Regions from separate parts of the Bhargavaea ullalensis genome, predicted to be linked through region 3. Evidence: riboswitches for the same ligand, from Rfam matches in the RefSeq annotation. Region 3 holds a riboswitch; each other region holds the start of a gene.
The links. Region 3 has a riboswitch for S-adenosylmethionine ahead of metK (methionine adenosyltransferase). Riboswitches for the same ligand answer to the same signal wherever they lie in the genome.

Region 1 (10,478 bases), on a different contig from region 3:
TCCCCCGTCCTGTCCGGCGGAGAACCCGGCCCGCACAAAATCCCGGGCACCGGCCCGGGATTCATCCCGTCGATCTTGAACCGGGACATCTACGATGAGATCTTGCTGATCGACGATGAAGACGCCCGCCGGACGGCCCGTGCGCTTGCGGCGAAAGAAGGCATCTTCGTCGGCGCCTCCGCAGCCGCCAGCGCCTACTTTGCGATGGAAGTTGCGAAAAAGCTGCCTCAAGGAGCCCGTGTGCTCTGCCTGGCCCCGGACACAGGCGAGCGGTATTTGTCGTCTGATTTGTTTCCGCAGTGAGCGGGTGTGCCCCTGGCGAGCGCGGCTTCCGGGCAGCCGGCGGATCCCGGGTGTGCGGTAACCCAAGGCGGCCCGCGCACCCCCGGCTGCCGCGGACCGCATCTTAACGTTCAGGCCGGTTTGCTTAACGTTCACAGAAAAAGCGGTGCTTCCCGTCAAAAAGGAAGCACCGCTTTTCGTTTATTCGGTTACGAGTTTTCGAAAGGGGTGTTTGAGCAGCAACACAGCCGCATCCTCGACCATAACGGTGGCGGTCGGGTACATGCCGGCGCCCGGTCCGATGGCGGTGAGCGTACCGGCGTAGGCCGTTTCAATGGCCACGGCGTTGTCGACTCCGTCAATCCCGTAGAGCGGATGGTCCGGACCGATGAGGACGGGACCGACGGACGCTTGGATCTCCCCGTCTTCGCCGCGGCGCACGTCCGCGATGTGGCGGTAGCGGAGCCCCTGACGGTCGGCGTCGACCACTTCATCGAGCGTGAGGTTGTCGATGCCGTCCATCGGCACCCGTTCCCACTCCGGTTGCTCGCCGAACGCGAGGCCGCTCAGGATCATGAGCTTGCAGAACGCGTCGAAGCCGGATACATCATTTGTCGGATCCGCCTCTGCGTAGCCGAGCTCCTGGGCTTCCTTGAGCGCATCGGCAAACGTGCACTCTTCCTTCCTCATCTTCGTGAGAATGAAGTTCGACGTGCCGTTGAGGATGCCCTGGATGCCCGTTACTTCATTGGCCAGATTGAGGTTCTCGATCGTCTTGATCACGGGAACGCCGCCCGCGACGGTGGCTTCGTAGCCGACCCCCGTGCCGAGCTCGCGGGCAAGCGCCTCGAGTGACGACCCTGCTTTCGCGTACATGACTTTATTCGCCGTGACGACATGGCATCCGGCCTTAATCGCCTGTTCCAGGTAAGTGCCGGCCGGTTCCTCGCCGACAATCGCCTCGAAGACGACCTCCAGTCCCGGAACGGCGAAGATGTCCTCAAACCGGTCCGTCACGAGCACGCCCGGCGTGTCGGGACGGGGTTTATCCAGGTTGCGCACGAGAATCGCCGCAATCTCGATCGGGGCGCCCGTCCGTGCCGCCAGCTGTTCTTTCCGTTCATTCACAATATGATAAATGCCCTGGCCGACCGTCCCGAACCCCAGGATGGCCGCTTTCACTGTCGCCATGGCGATCACCTCCAATTCCCTTCAGCTTAACAAGTTCCGCCCGGAAATAAAACCCCCGGGCGGTGATTTTTCAGAATATGCGGGCAGCCGCGGCACAGCTTGCGCCACTCGGAAGCGAACTTGCGCCACTCGCGGGCAAACTTGCGCCACTCGGGCCTCAACTTGCGCCACTCGGGCCCCAACTTGCGCCACTCGCCTCACCCGCCCCCTAAATTCAAGCCTTGACCGGCGCGGCCGCTTCGATCGCCTGTTTCAGGTCGGCGATGATGTCATCGACGTTTTCAAGGCCGATCGAGAGGCGGACGAGTTCTTCGCTCGTGCCGGTTTTCTCAAGGTCCTCCGCCGACAGCTGTTGGTGGGTCGTCGACGCCGGGTGGATGATGAGCGAGCGGGCGTCGCCGACGTTCGCGACGTGGGAGAACAGCTTCACGCCGTCGATCAGCCTGCGGCCTGCCTCCCGCCCGCCTTTGATGCCGAATACAACGACGGATCCGGCTCCGTTTTTCAGGTATTTCTTCGACAGCTCATACGACGGGTGGTCTTCAAGGCCGTTGTACTGGACCCACTCGACGGACGGGTGGTCTTGCAGCCATTTCGCCACCTTCTCCGCGTTTTCGTTGTGTCGCTGGACTCTCAGGTGAAGCGTTTCGAGCCCCTGCAGGAAGATGAACGCGTTGTCCGGGCTGAGGCACGGGCCGAAGTCGCGGAGCAACTGCACGCGGAGCCGTGTGGCGAATGCGGCGTCCGGCGTGTCGATGCCGTAGCGGAGGCCGTGGTAGGTTTCGTCCGGCTCGGTGTAGCCCGGGAAGCGGCCCTGCGTCCAGTCGAATTTGCCGGCGTCGACCGCGATGCCGCCGATCGCCGTGCCGTGGCCGCCGATCCATTTCGTGGCGGAATGCACGACGACGTCCGCCCCGAATTCGATTGGATTGGAGCCGTACGGCGAAGCGAATGTGGAGTCGATGATGAGCGGCACGCCGTTTTCATGGGCGATGTCCGCGACCGCTTCCACGTCCAGCACGTTCAGGCTCGGGTTGCCGATGATTTCGCCGTAGAGCGCCTTCGTCTTGTCGGTAATCGCCGCGCGGAAGTTTTCCGGATCGGTGGAATCGACGAACTTCACTTCGATGCCGTAGCGCGGGAGCGTCACCGCGAACAGATTGTACGTGCCGCCGTACAGATTCGCCGCCGCGACGATCTCATCGCCCGCCTGGGCCACGTTCAGGATCGAGAACGCAATCGCCGCCATGCCGGACGACAGCGCGACTGCCGCCGTGCCGCCCTCAAGTTCCGCAACGCGCTTTTCGAATGCGTCGACGGTCGGGTTCATGATGCGGGAATAAATATTGCCGGGCTCCTTCAGCGCAAACAGGTTCTGCGCGTGCTCGGTGTCACGGAATGCATACGCCGTCGTGCGGTAGACCGGGACGGCGATGGCGCCCGTCGCAGGGTCCGGCTGCTGGCCTCCGTGGACAAGGATCGTTTCCGGCTTGAATGGTTGATTGTTCGTCATGATTAAAAACCTCCTGAGAATGTGGTGCCCGGGCGGTTCGCCGCCAAAGGCCTGGAACTCGATGGATGTGCGGTGACCGGGGAGGAGGTTTTTCGGGAAATCAGAAAAACCCTCTTCGCATAAAGGAAGAGGGCCGATACAGGCAAGCTGCATCCCTCCCCTTATCTGCCAGATCCGTCTCCGGAACTGTAGGAATTAGCACCTTTGCAGGCATGGCCTGCCGGTTGCCGGGCTTCGCAGGGCCTAGTCCCTCCGCCGCTCTTGATAAGAGTGAATTCATTTAATTTTCCATCTTGGAAATCAGTATAGCCCTGTCCTCCTCCGGAAGTCAAGTGTATTTTTTCAGAATGATTGAAACCATTTGCCCGCCCGGCCGTTACAATAGGAAAGAGTTTTTCTAGGAGGCAAACGAAATGAGTTCATTGATTGAACAGCTCGCCGCAAAAGGCCTTTCCCGATATGAAAAGACGATCCGCGAATTGGTCGGCGTAGCGGTCTGCGTCAAAAAAGAAGATGCCGCGGGACCCCTTGCGCCGGGCGCATCCAAATTCGGAGGCGCCCCGGACTTGCCGCCGAATGCCGACCTTCCGCAGAACAACGGCCGGCCGCTGACACTGCTTGCGCAAATCAACCTGACGGACCTCGGCATCGCGGGGATTGATCACCCGTTCCCGAAAAGCGGCGTGCTGTCTTTTTATTACGATGTGGAAGAGCAGCCGTGGGGCAGCGGAGAGGAGGAAGAGCTCAGCGGCTGGCGGGTGCTGTTTTACGACGGCGACCCGGCGAAGCTCGAGCGCGTGGAAGTTCCGGAAGATTCGATGCTGCCGGAATTCGCGGCATCGTTTGGGCAGATGGAGTCAGTCGACACCGATGCCCTGATCGAGATGGACTTCGACGATGACGACGCAGAAGAGATTTTCGGCGTGCTCGAAAACGGCGAGCCGAAACACCAGATGCTCGGATTTCCGTTTGCGGTCCAAAACCCGGTGTTCATGGAAACCGCCCATTACTGTGACGGCGTGGAAGACTGGGACGAAGCCGAAAAAGCCGCGGATGACTATGTGCTCCTGTTCCAGATGGACAGCGACGACGACCTTGACGTCATGTGGGGCGACATGGGGATGCTTTATTTCTCGATCAAAAAAGAAGATCTTGCAGCCGGACGGTTTGACCGGACGAAGATGATCATGCAGTGCAGCTAAAGTTCCGGGAGGAGGAAGAATGATGGGTCTGTGGCTCATCCTGGCGGCGGCTGCCGGCTACCTGATCGGCTGCGTGCACGGCTCGACCGTCGCGGGCCGGCTATCCGGCGTGAATCTCAAGGAAACCGGCGTGAAAAATGCGGGCGCTTCGAATGCGGCGATCGTCCTCGGCAAAAAGTACGGCGCACTCGTCGCGGCGATCGATATCGGCAAAGGGGTCGGGGGCGTCCTGCTCGCAAAGTGGCTCGCGGCGCAGACGGGGCTCGGCGAGGTGGCCGGCGCCCTGCTCGTGTTCATCATGGCGGCGGCCGTCGTGCTCGGCCACAACTTCCCGTTTCATATGAAGTTCAGCGGCGGCAAAGGGACCGCGACCGTCATCGGTGTCCTGCTCGGATTCGACTGGAAAATCGGGCTGGCTGGACTTGCGCTGCTGATCGTCGTGTCGATCGTGACCGACTTCATCGTGTTCGGCGTTTTGATGTTATACGTGACGTTTGTCTTCACCGCGGTCGTCCTGGCACCCGGCGTCGGACCGGATCTCATCTCGGCCGGACTGTTTCTGATGGCCGTGTGGAAGCATGTGGAGAACTTCCGGCGGCTGCGGTCGGGCGAAGAAAACCGGGTGTCGGCGGTGCTCGGGAGGAAACGGCGGGCGGCGTAGCGGACGGGCGGGCGGCGGTACAATCAACGTTTTGCCGGATACAATCAACGTTTCGCCCAATACAATCAACGTTTCGCCGGATACAATCAACGTTTCCCCCAATACAATCAACGTTCCAACCAAAAACAGGCGCCCCCGAATTGAATCGGGCGGCGCCTGTGTTCATTTGCTTAATGGTTGACCGGCTCAAGGAGGTCCAGCAGGTCGGTGTGGCTGTGGCCGAGGTCGGCTGCGACGGACGGGCAGGTGACGCGGCCCGCGTGGGTGTTGAAGCCTTTGCGGAGCGGCTCGTTGTCGAGGGCGGCCTGTTTCCAGCCTTTGTTTGCGATCTGGAGCGCGTAAGGGACGGTGACGTTCGTGAGCGCCATCGTGGACGTGCGCGGGACGGCGCCCGGCATGTTGGCGACGGCGTAGTGGACGACGCCGTGCTTTTCGTATGTCGGGTCATCGTGCGTGGTGATCCGGTCGCTCGTCTCGAAGATGCCGCCCTGGTCGATCGCAATGTCGACGAGCACGGAGCCCGGCTGCATCGACTTGACCATGTCTTCCGTGACGAGCTTCGGCGCCTTCGCACCCGGGATCAGGACCGCACCGACGACGAGGTCGGAATCCTTCACGGCTTCCGCGATGTTGAACGGGTTCGACATGAGCGTCTCGATGTCGTTGCCGAACTGGTCGTCGAGCTGGCGGAGCCGCTCCGGGCTCAGGTCGATGACCGTCACCCGGGCGCCCATGCCGACTGCGACGCGCGCCGCATTCGCACCGGCCATGCCGCCGCCAATCACCGTGACTTTGCCGCGGCCGACGCCCGGCACGCCGGAGAGGAGGATCCCCTTGCCGCCGTGGTTGCGCTCGAGGAACGTGGCGCCGATCTGCGTTGCCATGCGTCCCGCCACTTCGCTCATCGGCGAAAGGAGCGGCAGCGAGCGGTTCGGCAGCTGGACCGTTTCGTAGGCGATCGCCGTCACATTTTTCTCGACGAGCGCTTTCGTCAGGCCCGGCTCCGCCGCGAGGTGAAGGTACGTGAACAAGATGAGCCCGTCACGGAAATGGCCGTACTCTTCCGGCAGCGGCTCCTTCACTTTCATGACCATGTCGGCAGCCCATGCCCCGGCAGCCGTTTCGGAGATGGTCGCCCCTTCGTTCAGGTACTCTTCATCGGTGAAGCTCGAGCCGAGGCCCGCCCCTTTCTCGATGATGACTTCGTGGCCCGCCCCGACAAGCGTGGCGACTCCGGCCGGCGTCATCGCGACGCGGTTTTCGTTGTTCTTGATTTCCTTCGGCACCCCAATTTTCATAGCCTTTCCCTCCATCGGAAAGGGAGGCACGACGCCTCCCCTCTTCTATTATTTATTTTCCTCGAATGCCTTTTTCACGACCGAGATGATGAAGTCGACGTCTTCATCGGTGCACGAAAGCGGCGGCGAGAGTGTGATGATATTGTTGTAGCCGGCGACCGTGTCCCCGTTTTTGCCGACGATGAGGCCGTTCGCCTTGCAGTCGGCGATGATCTTGCCGACGCGCGCGGCGCTTGCCGGCTCGCGCGTCTCCTTGTCTTCGACCATCTCGATCCCGAGGAGGAAGCCGATGCCGCGAACGTCGCCGACATGCGGGTGGTCCGCGAGATGCGCGAGTTCCTTGCGAAGCCGCTCGCCGTGGCGGTCCGCCTGCTCAACGAGGCCTTCGCGCTCGATGATCTCGAGGTTCTTCAGCGCGACGGCGCAGGCCGCCGGATTGCCGCCGAACGTGTTCACGTGGCGGAAGTGGCTGTTTTCCGCGCTGTCCTTGAACTTCTCGTAGATATCCTTGCGCACCGCCGTCACCGACAGCGGAAGGTACGCGCTCGTGAGGCCCTTCGCCATCGTGACGATGTCCGGCTTGATGCCGAAGTTCTGGTGGCCGAACTTCTTGCCCGTGCGGCCGAATCCGCAGATGACTTCATCGATGATCAGGAGGACGCCGTGCTTGTCGCAGATCTCCTGGACTTTCTGCACGTACACCGGATCCGGGATAAGGATGCCTCCGCCCGTGATGAGCGGCTCCATGATGACGCCGGCGATCGTCTCCTCCTGCTCCCAGATGATCTTCTGCTCAATCTCCTCGGCGCGCATGATGTTGTATTCTTCAACGCTCATGCCCTTCGGCCGGCGGTAATTGTCCGGCGGTGCCGTGTGAAGGAAGCCGGGCGCGAGCGGCTCGTATTTATACTTGCGCAGCGCCTGGCCCGTCGCGGCGAGCGCGCCCATCGAGCCGCCGTGGTACGCGCGGTACCGGCTGATGAACTTGTAGCGGGACCCTTCCCCGTTCTGCTGGTGGTACTGGCGGGCGATCTTGAACGCGACTTCATTCGCATCCGACCCCGAGTTGGAATAAAAGATCTGATAGTCATCATCAAGCCACTCGTTCAGCTTCTCGGCGAGCTCGATCGCCGGCTCATGGCCCTGCGTCATCGGCACGTAGCACAGTTCCTTCATCTGATCGTACGCCGCCTTCGCGAGCTCCTCGCGGCCGTAGCCGACGTTCACGCACCAGAGGCCGGACATGCCGTCCAGATAACGGTTCCCCTCATGGTCCGTCACCCACGCGCCTTCCCCTTTCGCCCAGATCATCGGCGGCGATTTTTCCATGTAAGGCGAAATATGGTGCCAGACGTTCTGGCGGTCCTTCTCGACGAGCGTCTGCTCTTCCTGTTTTACAGTCGTCATCATTTTCTCTCCCTTCAAGTTGGGTTGGTCGTGTCGATCAATATTTCAGGCTTCGGATGGCGCGAGTGAGGAGAGTTTCTGCTCGAGTGAGGAGAGTTCCGCTCCGAGTGAGGAGAGTTTGCCCCCGAGTGAGGAGAGTTCCCCTACCTCAGCCGCCCCTCTTCGATCTCTCAGTGCCTTTGCGTGAGCATCTTCTTCCTCGTATAGAACTCGATCCCGTCTTTGCCGTTGGCGTGCAGGTCGCCGTAGAAGGACTTTTTGTAGCCCGAGAACGGGAAGAACGCCATTGGGGCCGGGACGCCGAGGTTGACGCCGAGCATGCCGGCGTCGATGTTGTCGCGGAATTCGCGGATGGCGGAGGCGCTGTCGGTGTAGAGGCAGGCGCCGTTTGCGAAATCGGAGGCGTTCGTGAACTCGATCGCTTCTTCGAGCGTCTCCACGCGGACGATCGAGAGGACCGGGGCGAAGATTTCGTCTTGCCAGATCTTCATCTCCTGCGTGACATGGTCGAAGATCGTCGGGCCGACGAAGTAGCCGCCTCCGGAACCGGACTCGCCGCGGCCGTCGCGGACGAGGGTCGCGCCTTCTTCCACGCCGGTTTCAATGTAGCCGAGCGTGCGGTCCTTGTGCGCCGGGCGGATGACCGGTCCGAGGAAGACGCCTTCTTCCAGGCCGTTGCCGATCGTGATGTCGTCGGCCGCTTTCTTCAGGCGGTCGACAAGCTCATCCGCCACATCACCGACTGCGACGACGACCGCGGCGGCCATGCAGCGCTCGCCGGCGGAGCCGAATGCCGCTCCGGTGATGTTCTTCACGGCGTTGTCGAGGTCCGCATCCGGCAGGACGAGCGAATGGTTTTTCGCGCCGGCGAGTGCCTGGACACGCTTGCCGTGGGACGTGCCCGTTTTGTAGACGTACTCTGCGACCGGCTGCGAGCCGACGAACGAGATCGCCGGGACGTCCGGGTGCTCGAGCAGGCCGTTCACGATGTCGTGCGCCCCGTGGACGATGTTGAAGACCCCGTCCGGAAGACCCGCTTCCTTAAGAAGTTCCGCGAGCCGGTTGGCGAGGAGCGGCGTACGCTCGGACGGCTTCATGATGAACGTGTTGCCCGCCACGATGGCGAGCGGGAACATCCAGGCCGGCACCATCATCGGGAAGTTGAACGGCGTGATGCCGCCGACGACGCCGAGCGGGTAGCGGTACATGCCCGATTCGATGTTCGTCGCGATGTCCGGGAGCTGCTGGCCCATCATGAGGGACGGCGCGCCTGCCGCGAACTCGACGCACTCGATGCCGCGGAGCACTTCGCCGTGCGCTTCTGTGAGGCTCTTGCCGTTTTCGACCGTGATGAGTTTCGCGAGCTCATCCCAGTGGTCGACGAGCAGCTGCTGGTACTTGAACATGATCCGTGCGCGCTGCGGCACCGGCGTCTTCTTCCAGGTCTTGAACGCTTCCTTCGCGACCGCGACCGCCTTGTCGAGATCTTCCTTCGTCGAAACCGGAACTTCGGCGATGATTTCGCCCGTTGCCGGGTTCGGGACTTCTTCGTACCGGTCCGTGGCCGACTTTACCCATTGTCCACCGATGAAGTTTGAAAGCGTTTGCGATTTTACCGTTGTTGTTTCCATGATCTATTCCTCCCTGTGCCTTGTAAGTTGACTTGACTCGGTTCGTCGTTCATTCCATAATCAACATTACAAGCTATCAGAATGTTTGTCATTTTACATAGTGTCAAACCATCCGGTGAATTGATTGGACGGAAAGGAGAACTGAAACCATGAAAGAGATCGAACTGACCGTCCGGGACGTGCTGGCCCGGGATTCATTCCAAAAGGCGAAGCTCGTGGCGGGAGAAAAGGGGCTCGGCCGGCAAGTTCGCTGGTCGCATATTCTCGAAGTGCGGGATTTCGAGTCGCTCATCAGCGGCGGGGAGCTCATCCTGACGACCGGCATCAGCATGACGCTCGATCTCGAAACCCAGATCGCCTACATCCGGCAGCTGAATGAACTCGGCGTCTCCGCGCTCTGCGTCGAGCTGCCCAATCCGAACATCAACATCGCGCCGGAAGTCGTCTCGCTCGCCGACGAACTCGACTTCCCGCTTATCCTGTTCGACGAAGTGATCCGGTTCGTCGACCTGACGCAGGACCTGCACACGGCGATCATCAACCGGCATCACCAGATGATCTCCGAACTCGACCGGCTGTCCGGCCGGTTCATCGAGCTGTCCCTCACGTCGAACGGCATCCTGAAGATCCTTCAGGAACTGCATCAGTACTTCCGCCGGGACGTGCTGTTCATCACCGACCGGCCGTCCCACTACTTTTTTCCGTCCCATGTGAAGGAAACGGAATCGGCGATCCGCCGGCAGCTCGAGAAGGACGGGACCCTCCAGGACACCGGCCGCTACCTCGAAACGGCGCACGGCCTGTTCGCCACCGTGCCGGTCCGCGGCTTCGGCCAAGTGTGGGGCCGGCTCTGCCTGGCGATGGACGACATGCTCCATGACGATTTCTATTTCCTGATCCTCGACCGCGCGGGGCTCGCCGTCTCCCAGATTCTGCTTCGCAACCGGACCGTCGAAGAGCGCAAGCAGAACCTCGAAGACAAAGTCGTCCGCGGCCTCATCACCGGGCGGAACACCGACCCGGACACCGTCCTGTCCGCCCTCCCCGCCCAGGGCCGCAATATGTACTACCGGGTGTTCTCCATCCGGCTCGCCTCCGAGAGCATGTTCGACTCGGAGGACCTGCTGGAGGAAGAGCTCATCCAGCGCTCGTTGATCATCCGGAGCGTGTTCCAGCGCGGCGGGTTCTTCCCGGCCATCACATCGGGAAAAAGCGAACTCGTCATCCTCGCCTTCTTCATCTCCGGCGAAGATCAGCGAAACACGGCCGGCCGCTTTGAACAGATGATCCAGG
Region 2 (10,478 bases), on a different contig from region 3:
TGCTTTTGAGTGGCACGCGCTATGCACTTATGGTTGGACGAATCTCTATTTTATAGTTGGAGCCGTCGGGCATGGGAAATCCATGCCGGTAACTGAATCGGGTGGTGAGTGGCGCAAGTTTGGCCTCGAGTGGCGCGAGTTTGGCCTCGAGTGGCGCAAGTTGGCCTCCGAGTGGCGCAAGTTGGCCCTCGAGTGGCGCAAGTTGGCTCGTCACCCGCTTCCACACTCCGCCCACACAAAAAAGCTTCCGCCCCCACGGAAGCTTTTTTGCCTCTCACCTCACACCTTCACTCAACCGTCACGACAATTTCCGCAGTCCGGCCGGTGTCGCCGACTGTTCCTTCGACCGTGTAGTCGCCGGGCGCCAACAGGTCGGCGGTTTTCAGGTTCCAGAACACCGGGGCGTCGGCGGTGATGCCGTTGACCAACCGGATCTCCAGTTTCACCGGGAGATTCGGCATCACTCCGGCTGCGGTCCTGACGGCTGCGGGTTGTTCGACTTCCTCGACGGCATATTTCACGGCACGGGTATCGTGCGCCCTCACGAGGAAGCTGGCGAATTGGCCGCGGCTGACCGCTTCTTTCGGACGGAATTCCAGCACATGCGTTACGTTATTCTTTGCCAATACAAGAATCGGCTCGCGGAAATAAGGGGCGGCTGCATGCAGGTCCCGCATGGATACGATTTCATCCGGCACATCCTTCAGGCCGAATGCGTTCACAAGCACCTTCGCCATCTGTTCGCGCGAGATGAGCTGGCGCGGGCTTACGTTATTGTTCGGGTTGCCGTCGAAGATGCCGGCGTTCCGCACGACCAATGACAGTCGGTATAACTCCTCGTCTGGTCCGTCCGCGGGTACGTCGGCAAATGCCTTCACCCCTTCAACATTATACGAATCAAGCGTTTCTCCGGATTGGCTCAGGACGAGCTTCCCGAGCGCCTTGATCGCATCCGCGCGGTAAACGGCTTTGCCTGGCTTGAATGTGCCGTCCGGATAGCCGGTCATCACTCCAAGCTCCCGAGCCAATAGTATATTTGCCGAATGCTCGCCGGACTCCGGTACATCCGTATACACGGGTGCCGCTGATGCAGTCGGCACCAAGAAAGCCAGCACCAGCACTGCCACCACCCAGCCGCCAAACCATTTTTTCATGTAAATGACCCCTCTCTGTTTGGATTCTCTTATCCTTCCATACCCTTCCACGCCGCCCGAGAATCAGCCCGACGGCCGTGTATTTTTTGCCTCTCCGCCCAAAACCGACTTTCCCGACCGAAAAATAATTTTTCGAAAAAGAGTTGACTTTCAATCAGGCACCGGGTAAAGTAGGTCTCAATCAACGAAACCAACCAATTACATACACATCATTTTCTTATCGAGAGAGATCGAGGGACAGGCCCTATGACATCTCGGCAGCGGACTCCACAGCGAGCACCGTGCCAATTCCTGCAGACGCGCACCGCGTCTGATAGATGAGAAAAGATGGCCAAACCGGCCTTCTTTTTCTTGTCGTCTTCAAGAAAAAGAAGGTTTTTTCGTTGCCTCGAACACAAGGAGGTCCGCCCAGTGATTGAATTCAAGCAAGTGTCCAAGACATTCACGCTCGGTCCGCGCGAAGTCCACGCGGTGAAAGATGTGACCCTGACGGTCGATCAGGGAGACATATTCGGCATCATCGGCTTCAGCGGCGCCGGCAAAAGCACGCTGCTGCGGCTCGTCAACCTGCTCGAGCGCCCGACGTCCGGCCGCATCGAGATCGGAGGGACGGATGTCACTTCACTCAAGCCGAAAGAACTCCGCAAACAGCGCCAGAACATCGGGATGATCTTCCAGAACTTCAACTTGTTCAACTCCCGCACGGTCGCCGGCAACATCGCCTATCCGCTGAAGCTCGCCGGCACGCCGAAAGCCGAAATCGGCCGCCGGGTCAATGAACTGCTGCAGTTCGTCGGGCTCGCCGACAAGGCCGGCAACTATCCGGATCAGCTTTCCGGCGGCCAGAAGCAGCGCGTCGGCATCGCCCGGGCGCTCGCGAGCAACCCGGACATCCTCATCTGCGACGAAGCAACATCTGCGCTCGACCCCGACACGACCGCCGACATCCTCCGGCTGCTCAAGAAAGTGAACCGGGAGTTCGGCATCACGATCCTGCTGATCACACACGAAATGGAAGTGATCCAGTCAATCTGCTCGAAAGTCGCCGTCATGGAAAACGGCGAAGTGATCGAGTCGGGCGGCGTGTTCGACGTCTTCACCGACCCGCAGCACGGAACGACCGAACGCTTTATCCGCTCCGTCCAGCAGGATCTTCCGTCGCCCGGAATCCTCAAAGAGTGGCGCGACGGAGGCGGGGGCAGGCTGTACCGGCTTTTATTCAAAGGAGCGATTGCGAATGAGCCGGTGCTGTCGCGGGTGACCGCCAAGCACGGCGTCACGTTCAACATCGTGTACGGCTCGGTGCGCGAGCTGCAGGAGCGGCTGTTCGGCAACCTGATCGTGTCGTTTTCGGGCGATCCGGATGCGGTCAGCGCCGCCATCGCCGAAATTGCGACGCTTACGGACATCGAGGAGGTGATCGAACTTGAACGTTGACTGGACTACATTTTGGCCGCGGATCGTCGAAGCGACGGGCGAAACGCTCATCATGGTCATCGCGACGCTCATCTTCGGCTCAATCCTCGGCGTCGTCATGGGACTGCTGCTGTTCGTCACCCGGCAAAACAACATTCTGGAAAATAAACTCGTCTTTAACTTGCTGAACCTGATCATCAACATCGTCCGGCCGGTGCCGTTCATCATCTTCCTCGTCGCGATTTCGCAGCTCACCCGGCTCGTCGTCGGCACGACGATCGGCACGGCGGCCGCGATTTTCCCGATGACGATCGTCGCAAGCTTCACGATCGCGCGGGTCGTCGAGAACAACCTCGTCTCGATCGATCCCGGCGTCATCGAAGCGGCGCAGGCGATGGGGGCGAGCCCGATGCGCATCATCTTCACGGTGCTGATCCCCGAAGCGCTCGGCCCGCTCGTCCTCGGACTCACGTTCGTCTCGGTCACACTGATCGACTTCTCGGCGGTCGCCGGGACGGTCGGCGGCGGCGGTCTCGGCCACGTCGCGATGACGTACGGCTATCAGCGGTTCGACGGCAGCGTCATGGTCGTCACCGTCGTGATCCTCATCGTCCTCGTGCAGCTGGCGCAATGGATCGGCAACACGCTGTCGCGGAAGATTATGCGGCGGTGAATGAAGGTGCTGTCCATTCTGTCGAAGAAATTCGCTCGCTTACCGCCCGGGGTAAACGCCCGCCTGAAGCGCAGCTCATCGAACCATACAAACAAAGGAGAATGCACTTATGAAGAAAATCTGGTTGCTCGCTCTGCTGCTCATCACCGCACTCGCCCTCGCGGCCTGCGGGAATGCCACGGCGGATTCAAAAACGGTGAAAGTGAAGATCGGCGTCAACGGAGCGGACGGCGCCCAGTGGCCGATCCTCAAAGAAATGGCGAAGAAAGAGGGCATCGACGTCGAGCTCGTGGAATTCGCCGATTACACGCTTCCGAACAACGCGCTTGCCCAAAAGGACATCGACCTGAACGCGTTCCAGACGATTGCGTTCCTCGCCCAGTACGGCAATGAAAGCGGCAATGACCTCGTGCCGATCGGGTCCACCCAGTTCGCGCCGATGGGCCTTTATTCCGAGAAGATCGGGGACGTTTCCGAACTGAAAAAAGGCGACAAGATCGCCATTCCGGACGACGCGGTCAGCCAGGCGCGCGCACTCCGCCTGCTGGAAAGCGCGGGGCTCCTGACGCTTTCGGACGACTTCGGACTGTTCGATGATCCGACGAAAATCACGGAAAACAAGCTGAACCTGGACATCATCCCGATGACGCCGCAGCAGACCCCGCGTGCGCTTCCGGACGTCGCCGCGTCGGTCATCAACAACGGAATCGCCGGCCAGGCCGGGCTTTCCCCGTCCGACGACCCGATTTTCAAGGAAGATGAATTCGATGCGAGCGTCCGGCCGTACGTGAACTGCATCGCCGCCCGCGGAGAAGATGCAGACAATGAAACATACAAGCGCATTGCGGAGCTTTACCAGACCGACGAAATCGCACAGGCGATCAAAGAAGACACGAGCAACGGCTCTGTCCTCGTCAAACTGACCAAAGAAGAACTCGACGGAACGTTCAACGAACTGAAGGAATAAAAGGAGAGAACCCTGATGAAGAAACTGTGGCTGCTCGCACTCGCTCTGGTCACCGCACTCGCCCTCACAGCCTGCGGGAACGCCAACGCGGACTCGAAAGAAAAACCGGTCAAGGTGAAAATCGGAGTGAACGGGGCGGACGGCGCCCAGTGGCCGATCCTGAAGGAAAAGGCGAAGAAGGAAGGCATCGACATCGAGCTCGTGGAATTCGCCGACTACACGCTCCCGAACAACGCACTCGCCCAGGGGGACATCCAGCTGAACGCATTCCAGACGATCGCGTTCTTCGGCCAGTACGTGAAGGAAAGCGGCAATGACCTCGTCCCGGTCGGCTCCACCGTGTTCGCGCCGATGGGCATTTATTCCGAGAAGATCAAGAACGTGTCCGAACTGAAAAAAGGCGACAAGATCGCCATCCCGGACGACCCGGCCAACCAGGCGCGTGCGCTCGTGCTGCTGCAAAGCGCCGGACTGATCAAACTCGCAGATGACTTCGGACTGTTCGACGACCCGACGAAAATCGCGGAAAACCCGCTCGGCCTCGACATCCTCCCGATGACCGCCCAGCAGACGCCGCGCGTGCTGCCGGACGTGGCCGCCTCCGTCATCAACAACGGCATCGCCGGCCAGGCGGGCTTCTCCCCGGCCGATGACCCGATCTTCAAGGAAGACGAAACCGACGAAAGCACCCACCCGTATGTGAACATCATCGCCGCCCAGGCCAAGGACAAAGACAATGAAACATACAAGCGCATCGTCGAGCTGTACCAGGAAGACGACGTGCAAAAAGCGATCCAGGAAGACACGAACGGCGGCTCCGTGCTCGTCAAACTGAGCCCGGATGAACTCGACCGGATTTTCAACGACCTGAAAAAATAAACCGAGACCAATGGAGGGATCCCCAATGACCGTAGCCCAGGACGCAAAGACGAGGATTTTGGAATCGATTGAAGCGAACCGCCACCGGTACATCAACGTGAGCCACTATATCCACGCCCATCCCGAAATCGGGAACGAGGAGCGCATCGCGAGCGCCCGGCTCGCGGCACTTCTTCAAGAAGCGGGCTTTGAAGTCGAGACGGGCGTCGCCGGACACGAGACGTCGTTCCATGCGGTGAAGGACAGCGGGGAAGAGGGGCCGACTGTCGCGTTCCTCGCGGAGTACGACGCGCTGCCGGGCATCGGCCACGCGTGCGGACACAACATCATCGGCACGACGAGCGTTGCCGCGGCGATCGCGCTTGCCGAGCAACTCGATGAAACGGGCGGCCGCGTCTCCGTGCTCGGCACCCCGGCCGAAGAAGGCGGTCCGAACGGCAGTGCGAAAGGCAGCTTCGTGCGCCACGGGTTCCTCGAGGGGGTCGACGTCGCGCTCATGATCCATCCGGGTGCGAAAACCGGCCCGACCGGCGAAACGCTCGCCGTCGACCCGCTCGACTTCCACTTTTACGGCCGGCCGGCGCATGCATCGGGCGCACCGGAACAGGGGATCAACGCGCTGGACGCGGTGATCGGGCTGTTCAACGGCATCAACGCCCTCCGCCAGCAGCTGCCGTCCGACGTCCGCATCCACGGCATCATCACACACGGCGGCGACGCCCCGAACATCATTCCCGAATACGCCTCCGCCCGCTTTTTCATCCGCGCCGAAACGTGGTCGCGCACGGAAGAGACGGCGAAGAAAGTCCGTGCGATCGCGGACGGCGCGGCCCTCGCCACCGGCGCGACCGTCAAAGTCGAACGCTTCCAGAATGAAGTCCGCGATTTCGTGCTCAACGCGGTCCTCGACGAAGTGATTTGCGAAGAACTCGAATCGACCGGCGAAACGATTGTCCGAGAAAAGCGGAAAGGGAAGGGCTCGACCGACGCCGGCAACATCAGCTACGCCGTCCCGACCGCCCACCCGCACATCAAGATCGGACCGGACAACCTGATCGGCCACACCGCCGAATTCCGCGAAGCCGCCAAATCCCCGGCCGGCGACGAAGCCCTCATCCGCGGCGCCAAAGCCCTCGCCGCGACCGGGCACCGCCTCTTGACCGACGCCCCGCTGCTGCACCGGGTGAGGAAGGAATTCGAGGAAGCGCTGAAGAGGAAAGAACGGGAATAAAAGAGGAAAGCGAAACCTCCGGCGGGCGCCGGAGGCTTTTTGTCTCTATATAGAAGGAAGTCGGGGGGGGAGAGAGGGAGAGGGAAACACTAGCATCAGAGCGACACACTCGGTCTGAAGCTCGACGAAAGGCCTTCCGGCTTTGCCCGGAAGGCCTTTGAAAAGGGAAGAACTTCCGGCGAGCCGGAAGTTTCCGATTGGGGTTAGATCGGTGAGGGGTAGTGAGGAGTGAGTGGTGGAGAGGGAGCGTGTGAAAAAGGGTCAGGCAAGAGTGTGTTCATAGTACTATGGAAATTACACAGAGAACTGACCCACATCCCGGCGACGCGGTCACCCACAATTTCTATGATTCCACTCATCAAGCCTGCGCGCTCACTCAAAGCCCCTATGATTCCACTCATCACAGCAACGCGCTCACTCAAGGCCCCAATGATTCCACTCACCCCGGATGGTGTCCCGAAACTCCATCAGGTGAAGAAATCCGCTCGCTTACCGCGGATTTCTTCGACTTCTGAGTGAAATTCCCACAGAGAACTGGACACAAGGTGAAGGAAGTGAGGTTCTCACGGAAGCGACACACCTGCTACAGATTGCGTCTCACTCGAGTCCAAAAGCGACTCACTCGGCCCCGATTGCGTCTCACTCGAAGCCAATAGCGACACACTCACGCTCCATTGCGTCTCACTCGCGCTCATTGGCGACACACTCGCCACAAATTGCGACGCCCTCACGCTCCAGGCACTGTCCTCACCCTCGGAAATCCTCACGCCCGCACGCTCTACCCCCGACGTCCCATCTCCCCGGAAATCTTTTCAGCTCCCTCCACCACTTTCTCAATAAACTCATCCACCTGCTCGCCGGTCACCTGGCTTTCGATCGCTTCCACGCTCAGTGCCGCCAGCACGCGGCCCTCGTAGTCGAACACAGGCGCGGCAACGGCGAGGGTTCCCGGGGTTTTTTCGCCGCGGCTGATGGCGAATCCTTTTCTTCGGATCCCCCGCAGCTGTCCCTCGAGTTCCGCCCGCCCCTCCTCATCGTTCAACAGCCGGTTCAGCAGTGCGCCCGCTTCCCGCCGCTCCATGTTGGCGAGCATCACTTTGTTCGCCGCGCCGATGTGCATCGGGATCCGCTCTCCGATGGCGTCGATGATGCGCACGCTCTGCGGGGAGTCGATGCGGTCGATGATGACCGACACATCGTCATTCGGCGCGTTCAGATAAACGGTTTCCCGCACATCCGCCGCGAGTTCTTCCATCACCGGACGGGCCACGATCCGGACGTCGAGCTTTTCATATTTTCTTAGCCCGAGTTCGACCCACCGGTAGCCGAGCTCATACTGTTTCGTCCGCTCTTCCTGGGAGACGAGGTCATGGGATTCGAGCGACTGCAGCAGGCGGTACACGGTGCTGATCGGCAGGCCGGTCGAATCGGCGAGTTCGGCGGGGAGCCATTTTGTCCGCTCGGGATCCGACATGGCATCGATAATCGCCATCGCCCGGTCAATCGATTGAATCATCCGCTCCGCCTCCTCTCATTCCCTTCATTGTACCAAAATCCGGGCCTGGATTGACCTAAATGTTCAGACCCTTTCCAAAAGAATAAAACCGATTGACAACCTCCTGCAGACGGCATAGAATAAAAGAAAGATTTCGCATTACAGAATTAATTCCACGATGCGGAATAATTTATTCATCAATCATGAAAACGCTTTCCGTAAGCTGGCAAATCGTTAAAGAAGGGTTTGAAGGGGATATGGACGGGTTCACGAAAGCAATTGCGGCACTCACCGACTTCATCTGGGGGATTCCGCTGATGGTGCTGCTGATCGGCGGGGGGATTTTCCTCACGGCGAGACTCGGATTTTTCCAGTTCCGATACTTTCCGCACATCATCAAACAAACATTCGGCAAGATCTTTTCCAAATCTGAAGGGGACGGCACGCTCACGCCGTTCCAGGCCACGACAAGCGCGCTTGCGTCCACGATGGGCGCGGCCAACATCGTCGGCGTTCCGGTCGCCATTGCACTCGGCGGACCGGGGGCCATCTTCTGGATGTGGCTCGTCGCGCTGATCGGGATGGGCACGAAGTACTCGGAAGTCGTGCTCGGCATTCATTACCGGGAGAAAAACAAAGAAGGCGAATTCGTCGGCGGCCCGATGTACTACATCAAAAAAGGCCTCGGCTGGAAGAAAGTCGCCGGGTTCGTCGCATTCGCGCTCATGATCGAAATCATCGCGAGCACGATGGTCCAGGCGAACTCGATCGCTTCGTCGATGAGCGGTTCGTTCGGCCTGCCGCCGCTCGTCACCGGCATCGGAGTCGCACTGCTCGTCATCGCCGTCACGTACGGCGGCATCAAAACGATCGGGAAAGTGACCGAAAAACTCATCCCGTTCATGGTCGTCATCTACCTCGCGGCCGCACTCGCGGTCCTCATCTACAATTTCAAAGAAGTGCCTCAGGCGTTCCTGCTCATCTTCGAATACGCATTCCGCCCGATGTCCGCAGCAGGCGGATTCGCGGGTGCCGGCGTCGCAGCGGCCATCCGCTGGGGACTGGCACGCGGCCTTTATTCCAACGAAGCGGGCATGGGGACCGCGCCGATCGCGCACTCCGCCGCGATCAATGATCACCCGGCGAAGCAAGGGTTCTGGGGTGTCTTCGAAGTCATCGTCGACACGCTCGTCGTCTGCACGATCACCGCACTCGTCGTCCTGACGTCCGGCGTCTGGCAGACCACATCGCCCGATGACGCGTCGAACATGGTGACACAGGCGTTCGTGCCGCTGTTCGGCTCGTCGATCGCCGGCACGATCGTCACCGCGACGCTGTTCCTGTTCGTCATCACGACGGTCGTCGTCATCATTTATTACGGCGAAAAGCAGGCGGAATTCCTGTTCGGCACCGGCGCGTCGAAAGTGATGCGCGTCGTCTACATCGCCGCGATTTTCGTCGGTGCGCTCGGCGGGCTCCGGTTCATCTGGCAGTTCCTGGACCTCCTGCTTGCAGCGGTCGTCATCCCGAACGTCATCGCCGTCCTGTTCCTGAGCGGCAAAGTGAGAGAAATCACGAAAGACTACTTTACGAACCTGTACCCGGTTGAACATAAAAAGAAAGCAAAGGGAGGAAACCCACATGTACGAACAGCTGAAAGCGATGGAAATGCAGGCGCAGATTGAAGCCATCACGCGCCACCTTGTCGGATTGAACTCGATCAACGGAACACTCGGAGAAGTCCGGATCGTCCAGGAGATCCATCAGATCCTGTCGTCTTTCCCGTACTTCCGGGAACATCCGGAAAACCTGTGGCTCCAGAAGATCGAAGGCGACCCGATCGGCCGGCAAAACGTCTTCGCGCTTGTCGAAGGCGCCCATAAATCGCCGCAGACGGTGCTGTACCATTCGCACATCGACACGGTGGCGGTCGACGACTTCGGCCCGCTGAAAGAACACGCGTTCAACCCGGACGCGATGGAAGAATTCTTCCGCGGCTACGAAGCAGACCCTGAGCTCCGGGCGGAAGCCCTTTCCGGCGACTGGATGTTCGGCCGCGGCTCCGTCGACATGAAAAGCGGCGCCGCCGTCCACATCGCGAACATCCTTTACTTCTCCGAACATCCGGAAGAACTGAGCGGCAACGTGCTCCTGCTGTGCAACGGCGACGAAGAAAGCGAGCACCGCGGCATGGTCGGCGCGCTCGGCGAGCTGAACCGGCTGCAGCACGAGTTCGGTCTTCACTTTGTCACGGCGATCAACACCGACTTCATCACGCCGCTTTATGACAACGACCCGAACCGCTACATCTACACAGGCGCCGCAGGCAAGATCCTCCCGAGCTTCCACATCTACGGCCGGGAAGTCCACGTCGGCGACACGCTGTCCGGCATCGACCCGAACTTCATCGCGGCGAAACTCACCGAGCGGCTCCACAACCGCTACGAGCTCGCCGAACAGATCGAAGGCGAAATGGTCCTGCCGCCGACCGTGCTCAAGCAGCGCGACACGAAAGAACTGTACACCGTCCAGACCGCCATCTCGAGCCACCTATACTTCAACTGCTTCGTCTACGAAGAAACGCCCGAACAGATCCTGGCGAAGTTCATGCACGAAGCCCGCGAAGCGGCCCGCGAAACGGAAGCTTATATGAAGGAACAGTT
Region 3 (10,478 bases):
TGACGGCAGTTATTCCACATTTTGTACTGGAATTCCTCCCTGCCTTCCTTGACGAGCCACTCCCGTGCCGCCTTCCGGCTGGCGATTTCATCCTTTTCCCCCGTGTGCAGCAGGACAGGCGCTCCGCCGGCTGCAGGCAGTTCGGACATTTCCCTCATATATAAAGCCAGTTCCCGGTACCATCCCGCCGTTGCGACCGGATGATAGGAAAGCCGGCTGCCTTCCGCAGCACCGGGCTCCGGTGCCCGTGTCAGCATTTCTTCGGTGATCCGGTGGTTAAACTTGATGCCCGAGGCGATTTTACCGATGCCGGACAAGGCTCCCTTCATCTTCGGCGGAAGATGATCGAGCGCAAACCACGGCGAAGTCAGGACCAGGCCCGCACACGCATTGCCCATCAGCCTTGCCTGGTCGGCAGCGAGCAGACCCCCAAGTCCGTGGCCGTACAAAAACAGCGGGACGCTCTCCGCGAGACCGGCCTTGACGAGCTGCCCTGCGAATTCGCGGTATTCCTGGATTGCCTCGTCATGGACTTCCGTTCCGCGGCTTCCGTGGCCCGGAAGATCCCCCGCGATCACATGCATGCCGGCCGTCCTGAACCGTTCGATGAGCCATGCATGGCGGCCGTGATATTCATATGCATTATGAAACAGAACGACCGTGGCCTTCGGCTGCCCCTCCGCTTCCCATTTCCACATGGCTGTCCATCCTCTCCCGTCCGCGATTGCCGGCCGTTCCCGGAAACCAACGGAACCTCTTTTTCTGGTAAAGTTAATATATCACCAATCTTACATGGAAAGAGAGGATTTTTCGATGATTTATCCATTCAACGGCAAACAACCGACCATCCACCCGTCGGTTTTCATCGCAGACCATGCCACCGTGACGGGCAATGTCGAAATCGGCGAAGGGTCCTCCATCTGGTTCAACACTGTGATCCGCGGCGACGTCTCGCCCACGAAAATCGGAAAGCGCGTCAATATCCAGGATCTGTCGATGCTTCACCAAAGCCCTGCCTTCCCGCTTGTCCTCGAAGACGACGTGACGGTCGGCCACAATGTTATCCTCCACAGCTGCACGATCCGGCAGGGTGCACTCATCGGAATGGGATCGATCGTGCTGGACGGAGCGGAAATCGGCGAGGGTGCATTCATCGGTGCCGGCTCGCTCGTCCCGCAGGGCAAGAAAATCCCCGCCGGCATGCTCGCCTTCGGCTCTCCGGCAAAAGTCATCCGGCCTCTCAATGAAGAAGACCGGAAAGACATGGAACGGATCGTGCGTGAATACGCCCAAAAAGGCCAATACTATAAAAGCCTGCAGAAATGAAGAAAGGCCCGGGTGCCATCTGGCACCCGGGCCTTTCCTGTTGTTGATCCCGATCCGATGGGGATCGGGCGGCATTGCGTTTGACGCGCAGCCAGCCGTCTTAAAGACCCGCTTTTTCCTTCAGGGATCCGGCTTTGTCGGTCCGCTCCCACGGAAGGTCCACGTCGGTGCGCCCGAAGTGTCCGTAGGCGGCTGTCTGTTTGTACATCGGACGCCGGAGATCCAGCATCTGGATGATGCCTGCCGGACGCAGGTCAAACAGGTCGCGTACCCACCCGACAAGCTCTTCTTCGCTTGCCTGGCCGGTGCCGAATGTGTCGATCGAAATCGAAACCGGCTGTGCGACGCCGATCGCATAGGCAAGCTGCACTTCGCATTTTGTCGCAAGCCCTGCTGCGACGATGTTCTTTGCGACGTAGCGCGCCGCATAAGCCGCAGAACGGTCGACTTTAGTCGGATCCTTGCCCGAGAATGCTCCTCCGCCGTGCCGTGCGTAGCCGCCATACGTATCCACGATGATTTTGCGGCCGGTGAGACCCGCATCTCCCTGAGGACCGCCGATGACGAAGCGACCGGTCGGATTGATGAAAAACTTGGTCTCCCCGTCGATCAATTCCGCCGGAACGACTTCGTCGATCACATATTCGCGGATGTTCCGCTGGATCTGCTCAAGGGAGATCTCAGGATGGTGCTGCGTCGAGATGACGATCGTGTCGACCCGGACAGGCCGGCCGTCTTCGCCGTATTCCACGGTCACCTGAGTCTTGCCGTCCGGACGCAGATAAGGAAGAACCTCTTCTTTGCGGACTTCCGCCAGCCGCCGGGCCAGCTTGTGCGCAAGGCTGATCGGGAGCGGCATGAGCTCCGGTGTTTCATCGCACGCAAAGCCGAACATGAGCCCCTGGTCCCCGGCACCGATCGCTTCCAGTTCCTGATCGTCCATCCGGCCTTCCCTCGACTCCAGTGCGACGTCGACTCCGGCGGCGATGTCCGGCGACTGCTCATCGATCGAAGTCAGCACCGCACTCGTCTCGGCATCAAATCCGTATTTCGCCCGCGTGTAGCCGATTTCCTTAACGGTTTCACGGACCACTTTCGGGATGTCCACGTAAGTGGAAGTCGTGATTTCACCCGCCACAAGCACAAGGCCCGTCGTGACGGTCGTTTCGCATGCGACGCGCGCATTTGGGTCGTCTTTCAGGATTGCATCCAGGATCGCATCGGAGATCTGGTCGCAGATCTTGTCCGGATGGCCCTCAGTGACCGATTCCGATGTAAAAAGGCGACGATTGGTCAATGATATTTCCTCCTCGGCTCCGGCAGCCTGCCGGAAAATGTTACGGTACTCATTCCCCCTGTCAAGTCCGCTCCTTGACGGATTGAACTCCAAGCCGTTTTGGGCTTTGAAGAGGCTGCAGGGCGTTGCAATCAAAAAAGGCCTTCCGCTCATCGGCTAAAATGAGGAAAGGCCCGGATCGTCTGACACCTTTCACTCTTATCGTCCAAGGTTCTCCACCTTGCTTCAGGTTGGCACCTTTTCCGTCCTCAGACGGCAGGTTGCCGGGTTTCACAGGGCCTGTCCCTCCACCAGCTCGGGATAAGAGTATCCGTACAATTTTCCATACTAATAAACAATTCTCATCCTGTCAAACAGTTCTCCCTGCCCACCCCGTCCAAACAAGCCGGCAACCGGGGAAGCAACAAAAAAACACGCCTCGGTTGCTATTTCCGCTGCAGGCCCGAAATACCTGCGGCAAGCGGAAACCTGCAACGAAAATGTGCATGACCAACTTTTTTCAGCGCCCTCCAGCCGGGCGGGTGATTTCTGTGAAGAAATGATGAAGATTGCCGGTTTTTGCTTGAGGTTTCAATTAGTATAGACTATTATTCTAAATGTGCTATACTATTTCACATTAAAGCAGCCCGCCGATTGCGGGACTAACCAGATAAGGGTGGTACAGATGATGACTTCTTCGAAACTGAGCGACAAACTGAATGATCTTCTGACAGGAGATTCGATCCGCGAACAGCTGTCGGCCGCTGCGCTGACGGAAAAAGCGGTCCAGCGCGGAGAAGCCGTCCTCACAGACAAAGGGGCCGTCCGTGCGACGACGGGTGCCTACACGGGCCGCTCGCCGAAGGACCGCTTCATCGTCCAAGAATTGCCCTCCCAGGAAGATATCGACTGGGGCAGCGTCAACAAGCCCGTCAGCCCGGAAGTGTTCGAGCGTCTCTACGACAAGGTAATTGACCATCTCGGCAAAAAAGAGGAGCTGTTCGTCTTCAACGGCTTTGCCGGCGCCGATCCGGCCTCCCGCCTGCCGATCCGGGTCGTGAACGAATTCGCGTGGCATAACCTGTTCGTGCACCAGCTGTTCATCCGGCCTTCCGAAGAAGAGCTGAAAGAGATGAATCCGCAGTTCACGATCGTTTCCGCCCCTTCGTTCAAAGCAGATCCAAAAACAGACGGTACAAACTCCGAGGCGTTTGTCATGATTTCCATCGAGCGCGGCATTGTTCTCATCGGGGGGACCGAGTATGCCGGGGAGATGAAGAAATCGATCTTCTCCGTCATGAACTACCTGCTGCCGAAAAAAGGCATCCTGTCGATGCACTGCTCGTCCAACGTCGGCGAGGAAGGCGATGTGGCCCTGTTCTTCGGACTTTCCGGCACAGGGAAGACGACCCTTTCCGCAGATCCAGGCCGCCGGCTCATCGGTGACGACGAACACGGCTGGTCCGATGACGGCGTCTTCAACATCGAAGGCGGCTGCTATGCGAAGTGCATCAACCTGTCGGAAGAGAAAGAACCGCAGATCTACGGCGCCATCCGCGAAGGGTCGGTCCTCGAAAACGTCGTGCTCGACGAAGAGGGCGTTCCGGACTACGACGACGGCTCGCTCACGGAAAACACGCGTGCGGCCTACCCGCTCGACTACATCGACGGCAGCGTCATCCCTTCCGTCGCCGGCCACCCGAAGACAATCATCTTCCTGACGGCCGACGCGTTCGGCGTGCTTCCTCCAATCTCCAAACTGACGAAAGAGCAGGCGATGTATCACTTCCTGAGCGGCTTCACTTCGAAGCTCGCCGGCACGGAGCGCGGCATCACTTCTCCGCAGATGACCTTCTCCACTTGCTTCGGCTCCCCGTTCCTGCCGCTTCATGCGACAGTGTACGCGGAAATGCTCGGCAAGAAGATCGATGAGCATGATGTCAATGTGTATCTCGTCAATACCGGCTGGACCGGCGGCGAATACGGCGTCGGCTCCCGGATGAAGCTCAGCTACACACGCACAATGGTCCGCGCGGCGATCGACGGCAAGCTCAAAGGCGTCGACACGGAAAAAGGCAACGTATTCGGCCTTGAAATGCCAAAAGAGATCGAAGGCGTCCCGACCGACGTGCTCAACCCGCGCAATGCCTGGGCGGACAAAGAAGCTTACGACAAAAAAGCAAAAGAGCTTGCGGACGCATTCCGTGAGAACTTCAAAAAATTCGGCTCCGTCTCCGAAGACATCAAAGAACTGGGCGGACCGATCATCTGAATCTGATCCTAACAAAAAAGCAGTGCATCGCCTTTTTGGCTGATGCGCTGCTTTTTTAATATGTCCTGTTCAGTGCCCCTTCCCTTTCATCCAGTTGCACAGATCCCGGACGATCCTCGCGTTGACGGCGGGCGGAAAGTGGTGGGTGTATTCCGCAAAGTACCAGGTTTCCACCGGCTTTCCGGCTTCTTTGAGCGCTTCCTCCAGCATCACCGACTGCTCAAGCGAGACATTTTCGTCCATCCGCCCGTGAATCAGCAAAAACGGTGCCGTCACTCTGTCGACATGGAACAGGGCGGTCCGTTCGCGGTAAGCATCCGGCGCACTGTTCGGACTGCCGCCGATCACCCGTTTCATCATGCGACGCAGATCCTTCCGTTCCTTATAGGTGAAAACGACATCGGAGACGCCCGCCCAGTTGACGACGGACGTGATGTCGTCGCGCAGGATGGCCGTCCAGAGCGCCATGATCCCGCCTCGCGAAAAGGCGTACAGATGGATCCTCGATGCATCGGTCTTCGGGTGCTGTTTCAGGACATCCACCGCGTTCACCGCGTCCCACCGGTCTTCTCCGCCGAATTCATCAAACCCTTCGCCGCCCCGGTTTCCCCTGTAATAAGGGGCAAACACGACGAACCCCTGGGCGGCGAACTGGGCAAGCCGGGCGGGACGCGCCATTCCGACATGCTGGATGCCGCCCCTCAGGTAGACGATGCCGTCGCGGATTCCTTCAGCGGCAGGCTCCGCCATCATCCCTTTCACCCGCAGTCCTTTTGACCAGTAAGTCACTTCCCGCAGACGCACGTTCGGGGCCGGCGAGGGATAGGGCCGCGAATATTCAATCGTTCCGTCCGGTTTCAAGGCTGATCACCCTCCTTCGGATGCGCCGCATCCCTTCATCGTCCATATGGCTGCTCAGAAGGCCGCCGGTACCCCAGTCCGCTTCCGTCAACCATGCCGCGCCGCGCGTTTCCCGGAGCGGTGCCTTTTCGTCCAGCCTGCACACATCCGCTGCGAACACCCGCTTGCAGAACGGGGGATCGGCTTGGACGACATAGTCCGCGATGAACCGCAGATTGCCGATGACCGCCCCGGTTTCTTCATAAGCTTCCCGCACGGCTGCCTGTTCCGGGGTTTCTCCATCCTCCAGCTTGCCGCCGGGCCACTCAAGCCCTCTTTTCGGATGGTCCGTCATGAGCCAGCTGCCGCGCACCCGTGCCGCGATCAGCACGTGTCCGGGCGGCATTCCGGCCGCTCCGGGCTCTTCAAACAGATCCACTCGCTGTCCGGCTTTGTCTTTGTATGTAAACAACGGGCTCCCCCCTTTGGTTCAAGTTTAGCGGAGGAGAGTCCCGCCATTCAACGAAAATACGGCAGTTCTTCGATGAATCTCTTTGTCTCCTCGTCCCCGTATTCATGGACGAGCGCATACAGCTTCATGACCCTGCGGTCGATCATGTGATTTTCCTTATCGAGATGATAAGGAATAATAGGCAGATGCGCCCTGGTGAAATTCGTCCATTCCACGTCTTCGATCTGCCTGAACAGTCTTCTCATGACCCGCTCCGTTTCCGGTGTTGCCTCAATGGCGAATTCCCACGGGAACGGCTTCGGCTCAGTGTGGATCTGCCGGCCGGAAATGGACACATACAATTTTTCGGACATCGGTGCTCCTCCTTTCCCGGTTAGGATGCACCGCTGCCGTTTAAGGATACAAAAAGAAAATGCCGTCCGCCGGCATTTTCCGTTGAGTCAGTTGTTGTCTTCGCCAAGGAATGCGTTGAGCATCCACTGATGTTTCTCAACGCTCTGGTAAGTTGAATTCAGGAGATCCTCCGTCATGTCGTCCCCGTCCTTCGCCGCAAGCTCCATCCCGGTTTTAAGTGACTTCATCACCCGGGTGAAGTCATCCGTCAGTCTGCCGACCATTTCATTCGCAGTTTCCGTTCCGTCCGCTTCGCCGATGACCGACAATTCGAGGTGCTCGGACATCGTGGCGGCCGGCTTCCCGCCGAGCGTCAGCATCCGCTCCGCAATTTCATCCATATGGAGCGTCGCCTCATTGTACAGTTCCTCAAATTTTGCATGCAGCGTGAAGAATTGCGGCCCCTTCACGTACCAGTGGTAATTGTGCAGCTTCGTATAGAGCACCGACCAAGTGGCCACCTGTACATTCAATTCATCCATCAGTTCTTTTGACATCTGCAAACACTCCGTTTCTTTTCATTCCTGATTCCGAATTCATTCCCTTGTTCATTTACCACCGGCGGGTCTAAAATAAACGTATGCAACGATTGGAGTGTTGGTCCTGAAACATTTATTTATCCTGATCATCAAGTTTTACCGGAAAGCGATCTCTCCGCTGACGCCGCCCTCCTGCCGGTTTTATCCGACCTGCTCGGCATACGGACTGGAGGCTTTTGAAAAACACGGCGCGGTCAAGGGGCTGTGGCTGACCGTGCGCAGAATCTCCAAATGCCATCCGTTCCATGATGGCGGATACGACCCTGTTCCGGAAGATTGGCCCAAAAAGAAAAAAGGCTGAACCGATTCGCGGTTGCCAATCCGATAACAGATGCGTTATGATAAATCGTATTGATTACGATTTAGAGGTGAATTCATGAAACGTTTGTGGATGATTCTGCTGGCTGCCGTACTTTTGCTCGGCGCCTGCGGGTCCAATTCAGATAAACAACGTGCAGACGACAACAAAGAAGCGATCCAAGTGAAGACGACCGTCTACCCGCTCGCTTATTTTGCCCAGCGCATCGGCGGTGATGCGGTGGAGGCTTCCTCCATCTACCCGCCCGGCGCAGACAGCCATACATTCGAACCGACCCAGAAGGACATGATGGCGCTGGCAGACAGCGACTTGTTCATCTATATCGGACTCGGACTGGAGGGCTTTGTGGACAAAGCGGAAAAAACGCTGAAAAACGAAAACGTCCGGCTCGTTCCGGCCGGTGCGTCCATTCCGGAAAATATGCTGCGTCACGGGGAAGCCCATCACGATGAAGAGGCCGGCCACGAAAGCCATGACCATTCCGGCATCGATCCTCACGTCTGGCTGTCACCGGTTCTTGCCGATCGCCTGGCGGAATCCGTGAAAGACGCGCTCGTCAAGGAGCGCCCCGACCTTGAGGCAACTTTCACCGAGCGCTATGATGCCCTTTCCGGCGAACTGAAGAAGCTGGACGGCGAGTACCGGGAAATGGCAGATGCCGCAAATGTGAAGACGTTCTACATCTCGCATGCCTCGTTCGGCTATGTGGCGGATGAATACGGATTGAAGCAAGTCTCGGTCGCCGGTCTGAATTCCCAGAGCGAACCATCCCAGAAACAGCTGGCCCACATTGTTGACCAGGCGCGGGACGAGAACATCCGCTACATTTTCTTTGAACAAAATGTATCTTCCAAGCTTTCGGAAGTCATCAGGAAAGAGATCGGTGCCGAACCGCTCCTGCTCCACAACCTCAGTGTCTTGACTGCAGACGACGTCAAAAATGGCGAAACCTATTTTTCGCTGATGGAGCGCAACCTTGATCGGTTCAAGACGGCACTCGGACAAAAAACTGAATGAATGCTCGCGCAAAAAGCGGCTGTCCCATGGGGAAGCCGCTTTTTTCATGGTTTCGGTCCGCCGAGCTGCTCCTTCAATTGCCGGCGCAGCAGTTTGTTGGACGCATTTCTCGGCAGGCTGCCGGTGAAGGTGAACTTCTTCGGCAATTTGTACGGGGCCAGCCGCTCCGCACAAAAATCCCTGAGCTCTTCATCGGTAACAGCGGATTTAGCCACAATGAATGCGGCCGGCACTTCTCCCCACTGCTCATCGGCCATGCCGATGACGCCGGCTTCCATGACGGACGGATGGGCCAGCAGCACCTGCTCGATCTCCGCCGGGTACACATTTTCACCGCCTGACACGATCAGATCCGATCGCCTGTCGAGCACATAGAGGAATCCCTCCTTGTCGATGCGGCCGATGTCCCCGGTATGGAGCCACCCGTCCTGCAGTGCGGCCCGCTCCGCAAAGCGGCCGACATAGCCGGGGGTTACATTCGGTCCGCTGACCAGGATTTCTCCTTCATCCCCCGGCGCTTTGGCCCCGTCAATCCGGATGCGGCTGAAAAAGAGCGGTCTCCCGGAAGACCCTTCCTTGTGTACGGCGTCTTCTGCGGAAAGCGTCGCCGTCTGGGATGCGGTTTCGGTCATCCCGTACGTTTGGAGAATCGGAATGCCTAGCGCCTGTGCACGCCGGATATACGGCACCGGAACGGGACCGCCGCCTGCCAGCATGGTTTTGAAGCGATCCGATGCCCGCAGCCCTTCTTCCTCAAGCCGGTTGAGGAGCCGTGCCAGCGTTGCGGACACCACAGAAATCCTCGTGACGGAGCCGTCCGCGATTTCCCTTGCCGCCGCCGTCTCGTCAAACTTCGGCTGCAGACGGACTTCCATGCCGTACAGCAATGAACGCATGAGGATCGAAAACCCGCTGATATGGAACAGCGGCATGGAGCAGAGCCACACATCCTCCTCCGCCAGCCCCATATTGAGCACGCTCGCCATGGCACTGGCAAAATGGTTGCCGACCGTCTGGCGGACGCCCTTCGGGAACCCTGTCGTTCCGGACGTATACATGATTGTCACCGTGCGATCCTCCGCCCAGACAGAAGCAGGAGTGAATGCCGCCGCTTCAAGAGCTGCCAGCCGGCTTGCCGGGATTGCCCGCACGCCCGCCTTGGCTGCAAGCCCGTCAGAAGCAATGACGGACACAGCCGCCGAATCGGCAATCTGATAAGCCAGCTCCGCCTCTGTGAGACGGCTGTTGAGCATAACGAGTTCAAGCCCGGCGAGCAGCGCTCCGTGGATGAGGAAAACCGCACGCGGACCGCTTTCCAGCAGCAGCGCCACCCGGTCTCCTTCCTTCATCCCGAGAGATCTGAGCTTGCCGGCCATCTGCTTCGCCTCTCCGGCCACCTCCCGGAAGGTCCATCTTTCTTCCCCGCAGCTGAGTGCCGTGCGGTTCGGACTCAGATCCGCACGCTGCAATATCCAGTTAGGTAAATTCATGTGGATCTCCTCCGTCTGGTTCGTGCGTGAGTATGCAAAAGACTGTCCGGATCGGCCGGACAGTCTTTTGGGTGTTTCGGATCAAGGGAAACGAGGGAATTGGCCGAAGTCCGGTTTGCGCTTTTCCTTGAAGGCATCGCGCCCTTCCTTCGCTTCGTCCGTCGTATAGTAAAGAAGCGTTGCGTCGCCCGCCATTTGCTGCAGGCCGGCCAGGCCGTCCGTATCGGCGTTCATCGCCGCCTTCAGGAAACGCAGTGCAGTCGGGCTCTTTTCGAGCATCTCTTCGCACCATTGCACCGTTTCATCCTCGAGCTGTTCAAGAGGAACAACTGTATTGACGAGCCCCATGTCGAGCGCTTCCTGTGCATTGTACTGCCGGCACAGGTACCAGATTTCTCGAGCCTTTTTGTGGCCGACAATCCGCGCGAGGTAACCCGAGCCGTAGCCCGCATCGAACGAGCCGACTTTCGGTCCGGTCTGTCCAAAGATGGCGTTGTCTGCGGCAATCGTCAAGTCGCAGACCACATGAAGAAC

Region 1: it holds a riboswitch for S-adenosylmethionine, as region 3 does, so the genes downstream of both, ACFFIY_RS02205 (O-acetylhomoserine aminocarboxypropyltransferase/cysteine synthase family protein) here and metK (methionine adenosyltransferase) in region 3, are expected to answer to the same signal.
Region 2: it holds a riboswitch for S-adenosylmethionine, as region 3 does, so the genes downstream of both, ACFFIY_RS00080 (methionine ABC transporter ATP-binding protein) here and metK (methionine adenosyltransferase) in region 3, are expected to answer to the same signal.

The regions. Positions count from the first base shown of each region.
Region 1 covers NZ_JBHLWY010000008.1:54,220-64,697, reverse strand. Annotated here, with positions in the region: gene cysK (cysteine synthase A) at 1-303, shown strand, start outside; gene ACFFIY_RS02210 (homoserine dehydrogenase) at 484-1,473, opposite strand; gene ACFFIY_RS02205 (O-acetylhomoserine aminocarboxypropyltransferase/cysteine synthase family protein) at 1,688-2,986, opposite strand; SAM riboswitch class I at 3,145-3,257, opposite strand; gene ACFFIY_RS02200 (YwqG family protein) at 3,400-4,188, shown strand; gene ACFFIY_RS02195 (glycerol-3-phosphate acyltransferase) at 4,208-4,849, shown strand; gene ald (alanine dehydrogenase) at 5,020-6,147, opposite strand; gene ACFFIY_RS02185 (aspartate aminotransferase family protein) at 6,196-7,554, opposite strand; gene ACFFIY_RS02180 (CoA-acylating methylmalonate-semialdehyde dehydrogenase) at 7,725-9,185, opposite strand; gene ACFFIY_RS02175 (PucR family transcriptional regulator) at 9,335-10,478, shown strand, end outside.
Region 2 covers NZ_JBHLWY010000001.1:7,233-17,710, reverse strand. Annotated here, with positions in the region: gene ACFFIY_RS00085 (S-layer homology domain-containing protein) at 288-1,154, opposite strand; SAM riboswitch class I at 1,369-1,478, shown strand; gene ACFFIY_RS00080 (methionine ABC transporter ATP-binding protein) at 1,566-2,591, shown strand; gene ACFFIY_RS00075 (methionine ABC transporter permease) at 2,581-3,243, shown strand; gene ACFFIY_RS00070 (MetQ/NlpA family ABC transporter substrate-binding protein) at 3,353-4,210, shown strand; gene ACFFIY_RS00065 (MetQ/NlpA family ABC transporter substrate-binding protein) at 4,226-5,089, shown strand; gene ACFFIY_RS00060 (M20 family metallopeptidase) at 5,115-6,320, shown strand; gene ACFFIY_RS00055 (IclR family transcriptional regulator) at 7,099-7,836, opposite strand; gene ACFFIY_RS00050 (alanine/glycine:cation symporter family protein) at 8,073-9,500, shown strand; gene ACFFIY_RS00045 (M20/M25/M40 family metallo-hydrolase) at 9,457-10,478, shown strand, end outside.
Region 3 covers NZ_JBHLWY010000040.1:8,455-18,932, reverse strand. Annotated here, with positions in the region: gene ACFFIY_RS09510 (alpha/beta hydrolase) at 1-698, opposite strand, end outside; gene ACFFIY_RS09505 (gamma carbonic anhydrase) at 814-1,326, shown strand; gene metK (methionine adenosyltransferase) at 1,427-2,623, opposite strand; SAM riboswitch class I at 2,819-2,930, opposite strand; gene pckA (phosphoenolpyruvate carboxykinase (ATP)) at 3,291-4,874, shown strand; gene ACFFIY_RS09490 (alpha/beta hydrolase family protein) at 4,944-5,735, opposite strand; gene ACFFIY_RS09485 (NUDIX domain-containing protein) at 5,713-6,186, opposite strand; gene ACFFIY_RS09480 (transposase) at 6,234-6,539, opposite strand; gene ACFFIY_RS09475 (Dps family protein) at 6,627-7,076, opposite strand; gene yidD (membrane protein insertion efficiency factor YidD) at 7,183-7,419, shown strand; gene ACFFIY_RS09465 (metal ABC transporter solute-binding protein, Zn/Mn family) at 7,495-8,454, shown strand; gene ACFFIY_RS09460 (o-succinylbenzoate--CoA ligase) at 8,499-9,944, opposite strand; gene menB (1,4-dihydroxy-2-naphthoyl-CoA synthase) at 10,026-10,478, opposite strand, start outside.